One region of the Syntrophomonas curvata genome, then DNA from elsewhere that is predicted to be linked to it. Evidence: riboswitches for the same ligand, from Rfam matches in the RefSeq annotation. Region 1 holds a riboswitch; each other region holds the start of a gene.
The links. Region 1 has a riboswitch for cyclic di-AMP ahead of eam (glutamate 2,3-aminomutase). Riboswitches for the same ligand answer to the same signal wherever they lie in the genome.
Positions count from the first base shown of each region.

Region 1 (5,412 bases):
CAGTTCCTTCAAGCTCCATATGCTGTATCATGATTCGCATTTCGTCAAGAATCTCAAAGGGCTCGGGCAGTTCAAACTCTTTTCTTTCCATTTTTCGATAGAGTTCAGTACGGGGCACCAGCATAAGGGTTAAAGCCCCGATATAATCCGGGTTCATTTCATTGCATATCTCTGCGGTTTTAATGGCATGATCCACCGCCCGTGGGGTTCTCCCTGCCAAACCCAGTAATACCGTTACCGAGAGCAGAATCCCCGCCTGCCTTATCTTCTTGCCTGCCTCCACCATTTCTTCATAGGTAACCCCTTTTCTGATTTCCCGCAGCAGCTCCGGATCACCGGTTTCCACTCCCAAATAGGCAATAGTTAGTCCTGCTGCTTTCAATGCGGTAAGTTCAGAAATTTCTTTTTTCAAAATACTGTCCGGGCTGGCATAAATGCCTATGTGGCGCAAACCGGCAAAGGTTTTGCGCAAATCGGCCAGTATTTCCAGAAGTTCAGCGGTATCCATGGCCAGCGCATCGCCATCGGCCAAGAAAACCTTCTCCAGATCACCATAATAACTTCCAGCCATGCGAATATCGGCTTTTATTTCTTCCAATGGTCTGACCCGGTATTTTTTGTCCTTATACATACCGCAAAAAGTACAACGATTATGGGTACAACCTACGGTACATTGAAGAATATAGCTCCTCGCTTCACTGGGAGGCCGGAATATGTTTCCTTCATATCTCATCAGCCTGGCACCTCCTTATTTGCTTTATAGTTTATACAAAATAAAATATTTTGTGTAATACTTTACTTTTTATAAATTATAATCTAGCCATATTTTTTGTCCATTGGCATCAAAATAAAAACAGGATGCGAGTTTTTTTAATATTGTGAGGAGGTTGTTGTATGGCGAGGAACAGAGGACTTATGTCCGAGCAGCTCAAATATGAAATCGCCCGAGAACTGGGTGTAGACCATATTGTGGCTACCGAGGGCTGGGGCGGTGTAAGCTCACGAGACTGCGGCCGAGTAGTCGCCAAGGCAATTGAAATCGCAGAGAAAAGCCTGGCCCGGCAAATGTAAATAACTCGCTCCTTTTCGGGGGGTAACACCCCCGAAAAAGTTTATTCTAAGGGGGGCTTGCTTATGATAACCGGAAAAACCCCGTTGGAGGACGTACTGGAAATACCTGGTGCAGCACAAGTTTTCGAGAAATACGGCATCAGATGCCTGGGTTGAATGGGCTTGCGGTTTGAAACCGTCGAGCAGGGTGCTCGGGCCCACAATGTAAATCTGGAGAAACTGTTGGCCGACCTGCGGCAAACCGGCAATAAGGGGTTATAACCCCTTATTGCCGGTTTTGTCAATCGCTGCTTTCCAGAGTCCTATTGTGATAAGTGATAACCTTATGTTCCCAGGTACGCATGGTCAGCTGCTCGTCATGCATAGACATCAGATATTGGGGCAAAAGCGGAGTCTTACCCATACCGCCGGGGGCATTGACTATATAGGTGGGAACTGCCAGACCAGAAGTATAGCCTCTCAGCTGCTCCATAATCTCCAAACCGGTTTCGATGCTGGTGATAAAATGAGCGGTACCCTTTACCTGCTTGGCATGAAACAGATAATACGGTCTAACCCTGATTTTCAAGAGTTCCTGATTGAGCTTTTTCATTATATGAGCATTGTCATTAATTGATTTCAACAATACCGCCTGGTTCCCCAGCACACATCCGGCAGCCATAAGCATGTCACATGCTTTTTTAGCTTCTTCAGTAACTTCCAGGGGACTGTTAAACTGGGTATTGATATACAGCGGCTGATGTTTGGCCAGCACCTGACATAATTCCACGGTAATCCTCTGGGGAAGTGTAACCGGGGTTCTGGTGCCGATGCGCTTAATCTCTACATGTTCGATCCTATCCAATTCACCCAGCAGCCAATCCAGCCTTTTGTCTGACAACATTAGAGCATCACCGCCGGTGATCAGCACATCGCGAATCTCCGGATTGTTTCTTATATATTCCAGGGCATTTTCCAGCTGATGCTTGCCGGCATGATGATCTTTTTCCCCAAAGTTCCTGCGCCGCTGGCAATGGCGGCAATACATGGCACATTGATTGCTGACATTGATTATCAGCCGGTCGGGATAGCGGCGGGTAATGCGAGAAACCGGGCTGGTAGTCAGTTCCCCCATGGGGTCAAGCTTGCCATACTGGTCATAGATTTCCCGGATGTCGGGAATTGCCTGTTTAAATATCGGCGATTGCCGATAGTTGGCAAAATCAATCAGGCTTAGATAATAAGGGGATATGGCCCAGCGATATTTTTTGGAAACAGCCAATATTTCCTGGTATTCACTATCTTTTAAATCGATAAGGCACGACAGAATGTCGACGTCAGAAATGCGGTTTTTGATTTGCCATACCCAGTTGTTCCAATCCTCTTCCGAAGCATTAAAAAATTCAAGCAGGCGCGACCTGTTATTGGTATTGCGTTCCCGGGCCCTGAAACCTGTTTCCAGGCTCGGCTCTGCATCCAGGTAGTCTTGAATCCGGGAGCGCAATTCGTCTGCCCGATTAAGGGAAATGGTAAGGTTATCAATTTTTTGCACGTTCATAAATCAAAACCCTCCTTACATTAATAGTCGACGGAGGGCCAAAGCAATACTTATGCATTTTATCCCTCCCTTAACATGCGCTTACGAAGTTAGCTGACGGGTTAGGGCTTAAGGGTAGCCCTTCAATTCATCATTGATTCACCCCAAAAAATGGTTCCTCCGCTCTGTTTACCCCAACAGATTCAGCGTAATATGATTTCAACAGGTCGGTATCCATACCCCCTTTATTCGAGTATATGCTAATTATTAAGCTAATGCAACTTATTTTTTACTGTTTATTCCATTTGCTTATCATCCAAACAGAAGAAAGGCGATTACCAGTGAAAATACGATAATAAGGCTTGCAGGTCCCAGCCCGCTCCCAATAAGTATGCCTAAAATTGCGGTTAACCATATACTGGCAGCCACGGAAAGGCCGTGAACCTCATTTTTTTCCGAAACCCATATTAGTCCGGTGCCCAAAAACCCCAGGGCGGCTATTATCTGAGCTGAAAGCCGCCCGGGGTCACTGAACCAGGGATAATCTATTACTTTGTAAAACTCAGTCGAGACTATGGTCAATAACGCTGCTCCGGTACATATTATGGCAAACATGCGGGCTGCGACCGTACTGGTTTTCAGCCCGATAATAGTGCCAGCCGCAGCAGCCAGCACTATTCTTAAGAGAAAGCTCCCCAGCATTAAAGCACCCTGTAATTAGGAGCTTCCTTGGTTATACTAATATCGTGGGGATGGCTTTCGGTCAGGCCGGCATTGGTTATGCGGATGAAGCGGGTTTTATTTTTCATTTCTTCAATATTTCTCACCCCACAGTAGCCCATACCCGCCTTCAGACCTCCAATAAGCTGGAAAATGGTCTCGGATACATAACCCTTATAGGGAACCCGGCCTTCAATACCTTCCGGAACCAATTTCTGAGCATCCTCCTGAAAATAGCGGTCACTGCTCCCCTGGGTCATTGCCCCCAGCGAGCCCATACCGCGATATACTTTATAACTTCTCCCCTGCAGAATTACAACCTCTCCGGGACTCTCTTCGGTTCCCGCAAAGAGATTGCCCAGCATAACCACATCTGCCCCGGCGGCAATAGCCTTGGCAATATCCCCGGAATATTTAATGCCTCCGTCAGCAATGATAGGTACTCCATATTGGCCGGCCACGGCGGCGCAATCGGTGACCGCCGTAATCTGGGGGACGCCTATTCCTGCTATTACCCTGGTAGTACAGATGGAACCGGGCCCGATTCCCACCTTGATGGCATCGGCCCCCGCCTTGATAAGCTCCTCGGTAGCCTCCCCGGTAGCAACATTGCCGGCAATAAGCTCAACTTCGGGGAACCCTTGCTTTATGCTGGCAACAGTTTCAACCACCGCTACTGAATGTCCATGGGCGGTATCGACTACTATAACATCAACCCCGGCTTTAACCAGCGCCTGCACCCGGTCATAGGTATTCCGGGCAATACCTACCGCAGCTCCTGCCAGGAGACGTCCCCTGGAATCCTTGGCTGCATGAGGGTATTTATAAGTTTTTTCGATATCTTTAATAGTGATTAGCCCCATAAGGTTAAAATCGTCATCCACTAAAGGCAGTTTTTCGATCTTATACTTGCGCAGGATCTCCATGGCCTCATCCATGCTGGTGCCTACCGGTGCGGTTACCAGTCTTTCACTGGTCATTACATTTTTGATGGGCTGGTTAAAATCAGTTTCAAAGCGAATATCACGGTTGGTGATAATACCCACCAATTTTCTGCCCTCGGTGATGGGTACGCCGGATATGCGATAATGTTCCATGATATCCAGGGCATCCTGAATTTTGTTATCGGCCGCTAAATAGAAGGGGTCGGTAATCACTCCATGTTCAGACCGTTTCACCCGGTCAACCATCCGGGCCTGTTCTTCAATTGACATGTTTTTGTGTATCACACCGATACCGCCCTCACGGGCAACGGCAATTGCCATTCGGGTTTCGGTTACAGTATCCATACCGGCGCTCATCAGGGGTACTTCCAACCTGATATTCCTGGTTAGCCTGGTGGAAACGTCCACATCCTTCGGCATTACCTCAGAACGCCCGGGAAGAAGAAGCACATCATCGAAAGTGAGACCTTCTTTGCCAAATTTATCCAACATTATTTATGGCCTCCTAATAAAATTTAGAATATATTATATTATTATAAGCTAATTTTCAAGCCGCTGCAGCAATTACTGTATCAGTCGCCCCCCATAACCGAACTCAACCCGTATTTAATAAAATGTTCCTGCAGCAGGCTCATGGTATCAAGGCTCACCTTATGTTTGGCCGCCATTTCCCTTATCCCGACATTGGCTTTCATATCATTTATAAAACTGTCAAAATCCACTCCAGCTTCCGCACACATTTCATCCAGCCCCTGAATTCTGCTCCAGGGCGGAAACGAACCCTTGCCACGATTGTCTGTCATTAAATACAACCTCCTCATGCTGTTAGGAAAATAACCGCTGATCAGCACTGATTTTTTAGGGGCCATTAATTATGCCTGATCCCGCAAAATATGTCTTCATACGCGGTTGCCTGTCCGTTTGCCTGCCCGGTTTACTTACTTCCAAGACGTCCCGGGCAAAAAATCCGGGGCAATTATTATAGCTTGCCCCGAATATGCGGAAATAAAATACCCGCAGCATGTCAAGGCAGCAGCGGGTTTATATGTATCCTTTTTGCTTGGATGACAGGGAATGGGGGCCATAGTTTATATAGAGCTGTTTTTTAAACGCATATGAGTAGCATCAAGCTCAACTACGATCACTTCCCGGCCGATTTTT
Region 1 covers NZ_CM129641.1:1,458,677-1,464,088, reverse strand. The annotation lists gene ACU70B_RS06555 (radical SAM protein) at 1-733, opposite strand, end outside; gene ACU70B_RS06550 (small, acid-soluble spore protein, alpha/beta type) at 895-1,071, shown strand; gene eam (glutamate 2,3-aminomutase) at 1,352-2,608, opposite strand; cyclic di-AMP (ydaO/yuaA leader) riboswitch at 2,672-2,806, opposite strand; gene ACU70B_RS06540 (MgtC/SapB family protein) at 2,900-3,289, opposite strand; gene guaB (IMP dehydrogenase) at 3,289-4,743, opposite strand; gene ACU70B_RS06530 (helix-turn-helix domain-containing protein) at 4,824-5,054, opposite strand; gene ACU70B_RS06525 (YlmC/YmxH family sporulation protein) at 5,340-5,412, opposite strand, start outside.

Region 2 (5,412 bases), 1.5 Mb from region 1:
CCGATCCAACCCAACCTCGCGGGCGGCATAGGCGGGAACCAGTTCCAGCTCCGCACTGGTAAAATCGTCTTCTTCTATATCATAACTTTCTTTTAGCAATTGCATAAAATATTTTTTAATATTTTCGCTGTCCTCGTCCTTCAGAGGAATACTTGCAGCCATAGCATTGAGGCTTTCGCCGCTTACTGCTTCCGCTGCCTTCTTCTCCATTTGCTCCTTGGCCAGATGCGGCAGGAGGTCGGCTATGGTAAATACCGGGTCATCTTCCTTTTCTCCTATGCATATCTCTGCCTTCTGCCCGTCCTTTTTAATTACTATCCCATGCAGGGCCAGAGGCATGGACACCCACTGGTACTTTTTGATGCCGCCATAGTAATGGGTCTTAAGCAGAGCCAGGCCGTCAGCCTCATACACGGGCCGGGCCTTGAGATCCAGCCGGGGGGAATCGATATGAGAAGCAACCAGGTTAATACCCTCTTCCAGAAGGCGTTTGCCGATTACCAGCAGCCCGCATATTTTACCCTTTTCGGTGATTATTAACTTTTGCCCCGGTTTCAACTCCTGAACCTGGTTTAAGTCCGTAAAACCGTTCCGCCGGGCGCTATCAACAATATAATCCACGGCCTCCCGCTCCGTCTTGACCGAGCTGAGAAAATCAATATACCCTGCATTGAATTTATAGACCTGGGCTAACGTCTGATCATCCAAACGCATCCAGGCATTACGTTTCAACCCTTCCTTTTTATCAGCCAATGGAATCAACCTCCTCATTGTTATTTAAAATTAGATTACCCTATGCTCCAAGCGGCTTATACGCTAGTTCATGCTCGTCCCGGATTTCTGACGGGACCGCGGTTTGTTCAAAACAGGCTTTTCAGATGCGTAAACAACTTTAAAAGGGGCTCTAATAAAAGCGAATTATGCATATACTGAGTAACAAAGAATGCCCCTGACATACCCATCTGGGCTGCCAACTCCAGGGGAGAAAGCAGGATACCAGCCAATACCGCTAATATTACCAGATTCTTAAGCAATAAAAGACCCATTCCCAGGCTCCGGTTGACTCCAGACAGTATACCATGGGCAAACAGGCTATCCAGCAATTGGCAGATTGCCTGTACAAGCTTGCTCCCCAGCAGAAGAATCAGCAGGAATGACAAGGCGGTAAAAAGTGTCGTCGCCAGATATGATGCCGGATCTGCCCATTGAGGAGCATAGCCCAATACTTTTATCAGACCGGGGTCAAGAACAGGTAAGGGAAGCTTTTCTCGTAAAAACCCGACCAATAGAGTATTAACACCTAAAGTCTTCTCGAGATATTGGGTCAGTTCCCGGTGGAAGGCAATAGCGGCCAGCAGCCCTATTAATACTCCCGCAAGGCCGCCTACTACATTAAAAAGGCCTTTCCTTAAGCCAGCCAGGGCACTTAACAGCAACACAGCTATAATAAGGTAATCAAGTACATTAAGCTGCATATCGTCCCCCACGATTTTAGATTATCCATATTATAGCATAGCTGCGCATTAAGCGGCATATTGCTTGCCCGTTCCATGGTAAGGTGAATTTTTTCAGCGCCAGGTCGGAAACACCGCCCCGTTCTTGACAAAAGGCTGCCGGCTTGCTATTTTGAAAGTATTGGGATACCTATAATCTAACCTGAAGAATTATCTTCTCCTGAAATTTATACCGGTTATCTCCGTAGATAATAATAGGTTACGGTCCAAATTATCTCACGGTTATTATGATAATCTTAGCCTTAAATAGGGGGATAGAAATGGATTTTTTTCAGAGTGTCAGTGATTTAAGCGTAGCCATGGTAATAAATTATATTCGGGCTTTCGGCATGCTGGCTCCATTAGTGGCTTTTTTGCTATTTACGATACAGGCTGCCCTGCCTGTATTCCCTTACATAGTCCTGGCCGTTGCCGGAGGGTTGCTGTTCGGTTTTAAAATGGGCTTTATATTATCCTGGCTCGGGGCCCTGACGGGGGCTTGCCTGGCCTATTGGATTTGTAAACTGATCGCCGGAGACTGGGCCCAAAACAAAATAAAAAGCCGCCTGGGTTATGACCTAAAAAAAATGGATGCGGAAATGGCTTTCTGGACCATAGTTGTTGCCCGCATTATCCCGGTGGTACCTACGCCTATCATAAATGTAGCTGCTGCCCTGGGAGGCGTTTCCTTCTGGAATTTTTTCTTTTCTTCGGCTATTGGCAAAATACCATCTGCGGTTCTCTATACCGGTCTGGGCATTTGCCTCTTCCAGACCCGTGATATTAAATTGACTCTGGGTATACTGGCGGCCATCCTGGTTCTGGCTGGAGTCGGGCGCTACATGCGCAAGAAGAGCCGCCTCCACCTGCCCACACGCTCATCCTCCTGAAATTATCAATGTATGCTATCGGTTAATATAAAAATACGCTTCCCTGCCAAGGGTTTTGTACGAATAGATTAAGCCCCCAACATAATCGCCTGCTGTTCGGACAGTAATTCTTACTATCCCCTCCCTAATTCCCTCTAATCGCAATATAGTGCATATTACTATGCATTAGAAGCAAATGCCAATATTGACAGTCGCTTCAATTACATATAAGGTATTGTACAAGTATAAATTTTTGGGTAGGCGCCGAAGTCTTGAAGACGCGGGGGAACCATCTTTTTGGGGGGCGAATTTCTGTCCGGGGCAGGGGCGGAATAGGGTCAACCCGGATCCGAGTCCGACAGCTAACCTCGCAGGCGATACGGGTCTTTGGTTTTATCCATCGGAAAACCAAGCAAAATAACCAATTGTAATCGTCTATTAACCTTATTGCTTAAATGCATTTAAGGCATTTAACTATTTATGGTTCCCTTCATGCTTCACCGCAAAGTGTCCTGCCGGTGAGGAGGTTTCATTGATGAGCACAATTAAATATTACCTGCAACGGTTCCGGCCAGCAAGCTGGTCATTGGTTGCTGTCCTTCTGTTCACCCTGCTTGGAGCCGGGTGTGGGGGAGGCAGTACGTCTACCGGAGGCAATAATGCCGACTCGGATAAACCGGTGTTGGTGTTGGCCGACGTTACCTGGGATAGCGTACAAGTCCATAATCGCATAGCAGGCTTTATAATTGAACATGGCTATGATTATCCCCCCTGTGAGTACCTGTTTGGCGATTCCCTGCCTCTGTTGCAGGGCTTGAGCAAAGGCAGTATCGATATTTATATGGAGGTTTGGGCCGACAACTTCCCGGAAGCATGGGACAAGGTACTGGCCGACGGCACGGTTAAAAACCTGGGTATAAATTATCCCGATGCTCCCCAGGGATGGTATGTCCCTACCTATATGATCAAGGGTGACCCTAAACGCGGCATTGAACCGGCTGCCCCTGACCTCAAATCGGTAAGTGATTTGCCCCGGTACCGGGAATTGTTCAAAGACCCTGAAGTCCCTAATAAAGGCCGCTTTCATAACAGCCCCCCGGGATGGGCCGTAACTGATTATAACCAGGAAAAAATGAAAGTTTACGGTCTGGATACAGCCTTTAATGTCTTCAGCACCGGCTCTGACACTGCTCTGGCTACCTCCATGGTATCAGCCTACGAAAAAGGCAAACCCTGGCTGGGATACTACTGGGAACCTACCTGGGTGATGGGTAAGCTGGACATGACTCTGCTGCAGGAACCAGAGTTCGATCAGGCTACCTGGGACAGTAATCGTGGTTGCGCCTTTCCTAACGCTGAAGTTCTTATCGGCATTAACAGCAAGCTGGAAAATAAATCACCTGAAATAGTAGCTTTTCTGACAAACTACTCTACCTCTTTGCAGCAGAATAATGATATCACGGCTTATATGAATGATAATAACGGCAATGCTGAGGCTGCTGCTATTTACTTCTTAAAGCAATATCCCGAGGTATGGAAATCATGGATTCCGCAGGATGCAGCCCAAAAAGTCGCCGAAGCGCTAAAAGAGGTGAATTAATTATGGAAAGCAGTGGTTATCTGATGGAAGTAAAGCATCTCTGGAAAGTTTTTGGGGATAATGACAGTCCCTTTAATATGGAGGATTATTTATCCGGTTCAGGTGACACGGAGGCGGAAGGCCAGGTAGTAGCTGTCCGTGATGTCTCTTTCAGGCTGCCAGAAGGTGAAGTTTATGTTGTCATGGGGCTTTCCGGCAGCGGTAAGTCCACCTTGATTCGCTGTCTTCTGCGCCTGATTGAACCTGATTACGGGCAGATATTGGTTGAAGGGCAGGATGTAACGGCCATGGACCGGCAACATCTGACGGAATTTCGCCGCACCCGGGTGGCCATGGTTTTTCAGCATTACGGGCTTCTACCGCACCGAACGGTACTGGAAAACGCTGCCTTTGGACTCAAGCTACGGGGAATGGAGCGACGGGAAAGAGAAACTCGAGCCCGGCAGGCTCTCGAAAAAGTAGGGCTGCGGGATTGGGAAAATCATTACCCCGCCCAGCTTTCCGGGGGTATGCAACAAAGAGTAGGAATTGCCCGGGCCCTGGTACAAGATGCCGATTTGCTCTTACTGGACGAACCTTTTAGCGGTCTGGACCCCTTGATAAGAAGGGAAATGCAGGATGAACTCCTGCGCTTACAAAAAGAGCTGCATAAAACTATGGTTTTTGTCACCCATGACCTTAATGAAGCCCTGCGCCTGGGCGACCGCATGGCAGTGATGAAAGAGGGGACGTTCGTTCAGGAAGGCCGCCCCCGCGATATTGTAATGAATCCAGCTGATGAATATGTACAGCGCTTCGTACAGAACGAACAGAAAATATCTTTGATAAGAGAAAGCACCGACAAAAAAAGCCCTGTAAACACGATACCTGCTATCGGGGTAAAGGCAAAAAAGGCGGTCGGTTCCGGGAGGTGAAAACTTGTTTCCCCCACAATTTAATTTTCATGTTGGACCTTATGTTAATGACTTTATTGATTGGCTTTATCGTACCTTCAGCCCGGCATTTGATGCTTTTGCCAGCAGTATGCGGAGTCTGCTCATTAATGTTGAAGCACTCCTGCTGGGTGTTCCCTGGTGGGTGTGGATTATTATTGTCACCCTGCTGGCCTGGCGCTTAACCCATAATGTTATAAAGACCTTACTACCAGGGCTGCTAATGTTTACTATTGGTATGTTCGGTCTCTGGTCCATTGCCATGGAAACCCTTTCCATAGTAATGGTATCAGTACTGCTATCCCTGGCTATAGGGGTTCCCCTGGGTATAGCCATGGGCATTTCCGACCGGATTAACGCCATTTTTACTCCGGTACTGGATGCCATGCAGACTATGCCCAGTATGGTCTATTTGATTCCCGCCATGATGTTTTTTGACCTGGGTAAGGTGCCCGCTATTGTGGCTACTTTCATTTATGCTATTCCCCCGGTGCAGCGGCTTACCAACCTGGGAATCA
Region 2 covers NZ_CM129641.1:3,190,957-3,196,368, forward strand. The annotation lists gene ACU70B_RS14870 (aminopeptidase) at 1-753, opposite strand, end outside; gene ACU70B_RS14875 (CvpA family protein) at 861-1,475, opposite strand; gene ACU70B_RS14880 (TVP38/TMEM64 family protein) at 1,775-2,383, shown strand; cyclic di-AMP (ydaO/yuaA leader) riboswitch at 2,615-2,754, shown strand; gene ACU70B_RS14885 (ABC transporter substrate-binding protein) at 2,898-3,962, shown strand; gene ACU70B_RS14890 (betaine/proline/choline family ABC transporter ATP-binding protein) at 3,965-4,876, shown strand; gene ACU70B_RS14895 (ABC transporter permease) at 4,881-5,412, shown strand, end outside.
Region 2: it holds a riboswitch for cyclic di-AMP, as region 1 does, so the genes downstream of both, ACU70B_RS14885 (ABC transporter substrate-binding protein) here and eam (glutamate 2,3-aminomutase) in region 1, are expected to answer to the same signal.

Region 3 (5,412 bases), 210 kb from region 1:
ATCGAAGACGATTGCCGTCATGGCCATATAGGCTGCGTAAACTGCAAAAAGAAACTGAGCGGAAAAATCAACCAGCTGCTGGAACCCATGCGGGAGAGAAGGGAAAAATACGATTATGAAGCCATCCGGGAAATATTGCTGGAAGGAACCAAAAAAGCCCACCGCGTTGCCTTGGATACGATGGCGGAAGTGCGGGAAGCCATGGGCATCAATTACCTTGACTAAAGTAATTTACCCCCGGCCAAGGCCGGGGGTAGCGCCTTATTTATCTTTATATTTATCCGGCAGCCAGCTATTGACCAATTCCGGGTTCTGCTCCACCCACTTCCGGGCCGCCTCTTCACTGTTCCCCATATCCTCGGCCAGCCCCATGGCCGAAGCCAGATCCTCCGGGCTCCAGGCAAAGTTGTCAAACAGGGTATAAGCATCGGGCATGTCTTCCTTCAGGCCTTTTCTCACTATAGTATTAATGGTTTCAGCTTCACCGTAATCCTTCTTGGGGTCATCCAGATACTTGAGGTCCCAGCGGGCAAACTTCCAGTGCGGAGTCCAGCCGGTTACGACTACCCATTTATTATTATCAACAGCCTGTTTCAGTGAAGCTATCATGGTGCCTTCACTGCCTTCGACCAGTTCATACTCCAGGTTATAGTCTTTCAGCGCCGCTTCAGTAGCCTTCATAATGCCGGCGCCGGAATCAATGCCGATTATTTTCCCGTCAAATTTATCCTTTACCGAATTCAGGTCGGCAATGGAATCAACAGCAACATAATCCGGTACTACCAGACCGATTTTAGCCCCTTCCATACTCGGTCCCAAATCCTCCACCTGGTCTTTAACCTGCTTCATGTATTCACCATGAGTTAACGGCAGCCAGGCCGTAAAAACGGCATCGCCTTTTTTATTGGCCAGGCCTTCATACATGGCTGCAGCCGTAACATCCATTATTTCTACATCGTAACCCATCTTGTCTTCCAGGATAACTTTCATGACATGGGTTTCGGCGCTGGCACAGGCCCATTGTACGTAGAGAAGCTTAACCTGCTTGTTTTCCTTATCGGCCTGCTTACCGCCGCCGCTGCCACAACCGGCAATGCTTACGACGGCAAACGCCGTCAGTACTGCCAGAGTGATAATAGATACGGTTCTTTTTTTCATCTTACCTTCTCCTTCCCCGTTGTTTTACCCAGGTTCTGGGTTATACGGTCAAGTATTATCGCCAGAATGACTATGGCTACACCTGCTTCAAACCCCATTCCCATTTTAAGCTGCTGAATGGCTGTCCATACCACACCCCCCAGTCCTTTGGCGCCGATCATGGCGGCTACCACCACCATTGACAGTGAAAGCATGATGCATTGGTTGATCCCCGCCAATATATTGGCTCGCGCCAGAGGTAATTCTATCTTGAACAACATCTGCCAAAAAGTTGAGCCGAAGGACTTCCCCAATTCCTCCAGTTCTTCCGGAACCTGTTTTAAACCTAACTCGGTAAGTCTTATGACCGGAGGCATGGAGAAAACGATAGTGGTCAATACGGCCGGAACTACCCCCAGCCCAAAGAAGGGAATGGCAGGCAGGAGGTATACAAATGCGGGCAGAGTCTGCATAAAATCCAGTACGGGAGCAATAATCCGGTGGGCGGTCCTATTCTTGGCCGCCAGTATCCCCAGCGGAATTCCTATCGATATACACAGAGCTACCGCGCCGATTACCAGAGCCAGGGTTTCCATCGATACTTTCCATAGCCCGATATTGTATATGAACATCAAACCCAATAAAGCAAACAAGGCTATTTTCTTATTGACCAGCCACCAGGCCAACAGGCTGAAAACAATAATCAGCAATTCCGGAGGCAGGCTTATTAAAAAACCCTGCAGCCCCTTGATCAACTCTTCCATTCCGGTGGCAAACGCCTGGGTTGACTCCCCCCATTCCGCCTGCAGGTAATCAATAGAGCGATCCGTCCATTCCGCCAGCGGTATACGCGGAATGCTGTCCATAAGGCTACTCACTGGTTTCCCTCCTTTCCCCGGCCAGACCGGCTATCACTGACCCTCTCACCAGTACTCCTTTCAGGCTGCCGGCCTCGTCAACTACCGCTACCGGCACCTTGGTGCGAGCCAGTACTTCCAGCAGTTCACATAATGGAGTGTCAGGCAAAGCTACGGGACCATCCTTGTTTATAATCATATCTAATTCTCTGATTCCCTGATGCGCAATCCGGGAAGCATCATCCGCATTGACATAACCCAGCAGCTTGCCCCCACGGTCGGTAACAAACAAGGACGACATCCCGAATCTTTCCATAATGTGTAAAGCGGTCATGGGGCCGTCTTTGGGATAAACCACATTCCGGGCCCTCACCATTACCGATGCTGCGGTCAAAGCCCTGGAGTAGTTGACGTTTTCGACAAAACGGGCCACATATTCGGTGGCGGGAGATAATAATATATCCTCCGGCTGTCCCATCTGAACAATTGTACCATCCTTCATCAGGGCAATCCGGTCCCCTATCTTAAGGGCTTCATCCAAATCATGGGTAATAAAGACAATGGTCTTCTGCAGTTTTTTTTGGATCTCCAGCAATTCATCCTGCATTTCCTGTCTGATCAAAGGATCCAGGGCACTGAAAGGCTCATCCAGCAATAAAATATCCGGGTCGGTAGCCAGAGCCCGGGCTATCCCCACTCGTTGCTGCATACCGCCGCTGAGGCCGGCCGGATAAGAGTCCTCCCAGCCTTTAAGCCCTACCATTTCAATGGCCTGCAGTGACCTTTGCTCGCGTTCAGCCCGTGCTATTCCCTGTATCTCCAGGCCGTAACCAACATTGCCGAGGACGGTACGATGAGGTAAGAGTGCAAAACGCTGAAAGACCATACCCATCTTCTTGCGGCGCAGTTCTTCAAGCGAGTGCCTGGACATTCCCGTAAGCTCATGACCATCGATAAAGATTTTGCCGGCCGTGGCACTAATCAAACCGTTAAGGCAACGTAATAAGGTCGACTTGCCACTGCCTGAAAGCCCCATAATCACAAAGCTTTCCCCCGGTTCAATGTGAAAACTGACATCCCTGATTCCTACCACCTGGCGGGTTTTTCTTTTAATCGTGTTATTATCCTGACCCTGTTGCAGAAGTTTAAGCGCCTTGTTTGCATCTGCGCCATAAATCTTGGTTAGATGTTCTACCTTGATTATTTCCACAAATAATCCCCCCTTTACTGATTAGGCAAGCAGCAGGCAGGCAATAGACCAGTGTGCGGCCATTCCCGGAAGCGAAGCCTTCAAGCAATCGCAGGACAGCATCTGCAGAAAATCGAACCGGGATTTTCCCATCGTATTTTAAGATATGGCAATAGAGGTCTGGTGCTGATAAAAACCAACATTCAGCCTTAAGCAGGCAACACTATATGGCATATTAAAACGAGAGGATTCATGATCGTAGGGATAACCTTCGGAGGTGAAAATAATTTGAAGAAGGTAAATATATCCCCATTCTCCCCTTTCTGCTGCTTACGGGGTTAGCTGCCGGATTCGGGTCCAGGGCGACCCTACCAGTTTGATCTGGATTCACCCCAATAAACGGTTCCCCCGCTCCTGGTAATACCAGGATTAAGCCTGAGAATGGCAATCGCCGTTCCATAGGAGTATATAATTGTTTATTTATTAAGTATAACCTTGAGAGTCCTTTTTCTCAAACCGCGAAAAAAAGTCTATTTTGTTCTGATATATCCTCAGAAGCAGTAAGGCTCATATTAATGGCATTCTCCTTGATATAACCGGTTTTCCTGTCATGCCTGTAATCAATTGCCGGTGAAGAACCGGGTTATTCTCTCCCCCAAGTCGAACAGGTCCAGGGCCAAAGCCAGTATTATAGCCATAACCAGCATACCCAGGAGGTTGTATCTTAATCTCTGCTGTTCGATTCTCCTGCGCTCGGCTTCACCTTGCACCCGGTCTCTTTTCCTCCGGGAATAATACTTGTACCCCATACCTTTACCTCCATTAATCCTTGTACCGCAGCTTTATTGTATATTATAAATCTATAAATATTTTTTCCACGCTCCAGGGTGAATACTATTTTAAGATGAGAACTGTTTTTTTTGCTGTTAATAATGTAGAATTTAATACTAATAGTGCATTAAGGAGTGGATAAACATGCAGGATATCCCGGCATTCCAACTCAAGTTCCTGGGACAGGAGGAGCACTTGCTGCTGCCCAATGTCACATCTATCAAAGTAGTCCAGCACCTGTATGACGTTTTGTTTCAATATGCAATAACTCCGGCAGAAGAAGAAAAGCTGCAATCGTTCATAGGATTAATGGAAGCCCATATCAAAAGTAAACCCCGAGCGCCGTTTTCCATGCCTGTATCGAACCTGGCCTTTCTGGACGAAGGTCTGCAGGAGTTGAAATTACTTAATTGGATGCAGCTCAAGGCTTCGGTATTTGAAATCATTCCTGACGGTAATGATGACGACGGACTGGAAAAAATCCTGGAATTATTGGAGTCTGTATGTACCTTTAACCGCCAGGAGCAAAGCAACCTTATCTATGTCTATCCCCAAGGGTTAACTGTTTATTGATCACCTGCGGGTGATTAATATAAATATAAAGCAAGGAGGCAATCAGGATGAGCTTAAAAGGTTCCAAAACTGAAGAAAACCTGTGGACAGCGTTCTCAGGTGAATCCCAGGCGCGCAACAAGTATACTTACTTTGCCAGTCAGGCGGACAAGGAAGGATTCAAGCAAATTGCCGCCATATTTACCGAGACCGCCGATAACGAGAAAGAACATGCCAAACGGCTCTTTAAGTTAGCGCTCGGAGGTTCTGTCCCTCCAACCGTCGAAAATCTTCTCAGTGCAGCCGAAGGTGAAAATGAAGAACATACCAGTATGTACCCTGAATTTGAAAAAATCGCCCGTGAAGAAGGTTTTAATGAAATCGCCGACATATTTAAGGAAATTGCCGAAGTAGAAGAAGAACATGAAAAACGGTTTAGAAAACTGCTGCAAAATATCAAGGATGGCGCCGTTTTCAAAAAGGATAAGCCCGTCAAATGGAAGTGCCGTAACTGCGGTTATGTACATGAAGGTACGGAAGCCCCGGATCGCTGCCCGGCCTGTGATCACCCCCAGAGCTATTACGAAGTAATGGCCGAGAATTACTAGGAAAAAGCGTCTGCCCGATCAGGCAGACGCTTTTATATATTAATAGGCCAGCAGGGCCTCACGCAGTATTTTGGCCCCCAGTATGGAAGTATTATCTCCCTTTTCATATGGTGGAGAAATCTCCACCATATCGAAACCCACAACCTTAAGCTCACCCAAACGATGCAAGGCCTGCAGCAATTCCCGGCTTGATATGCCGCCAGCCTCCGGAGTTCCGGTGCCCGGTGCAAAAGCCGGG
Region 3 covers NZ_CM129641.1:1,251,886-1,257,297, reverse strand. The annotation lists gene trpS (tryptophan--tRNA ligase) at 1-225, shown strand, start outside; gene ACU70B_RS05565 (glycine betaine ABC transporter substrate-binding protein) at 262-1,158, opposite strand; gene ACU70B_RS05560 (ABC transporter permease) at 1,155-2,015, opposite strand; gene ACU70B_RS05555 (quaternary amine ABC transporter ATP-binding protein) at 2,008-3,204, opposite strand; cyclic di-AMP (ydaO/yuaA leader) riboswitch at 3,496-3,629, opposite strand; gene ACU70B_RS05550 (hypothetical protein) at 3,804-3,992, opposite strand; gene ACU70B_RS05545 (hypothetical protein) at 4,159-4,587, shown strand; gene rbr (rubrerythrin) at 4,635-5,174, shown strand; gene speB (agmatinase) at 5,214-5,412, opposite strand, start outside.
Region 3: it holds a riboswitch for cyclic di-AMP, as region 1 does, so the genes downstream of both, ACU70B_RS05555 (quaternary amine ABC transporter ATP-binding protein) here and eam (glutamate 2,3-aminomutase) in region 1, are expected to answer to the same signal.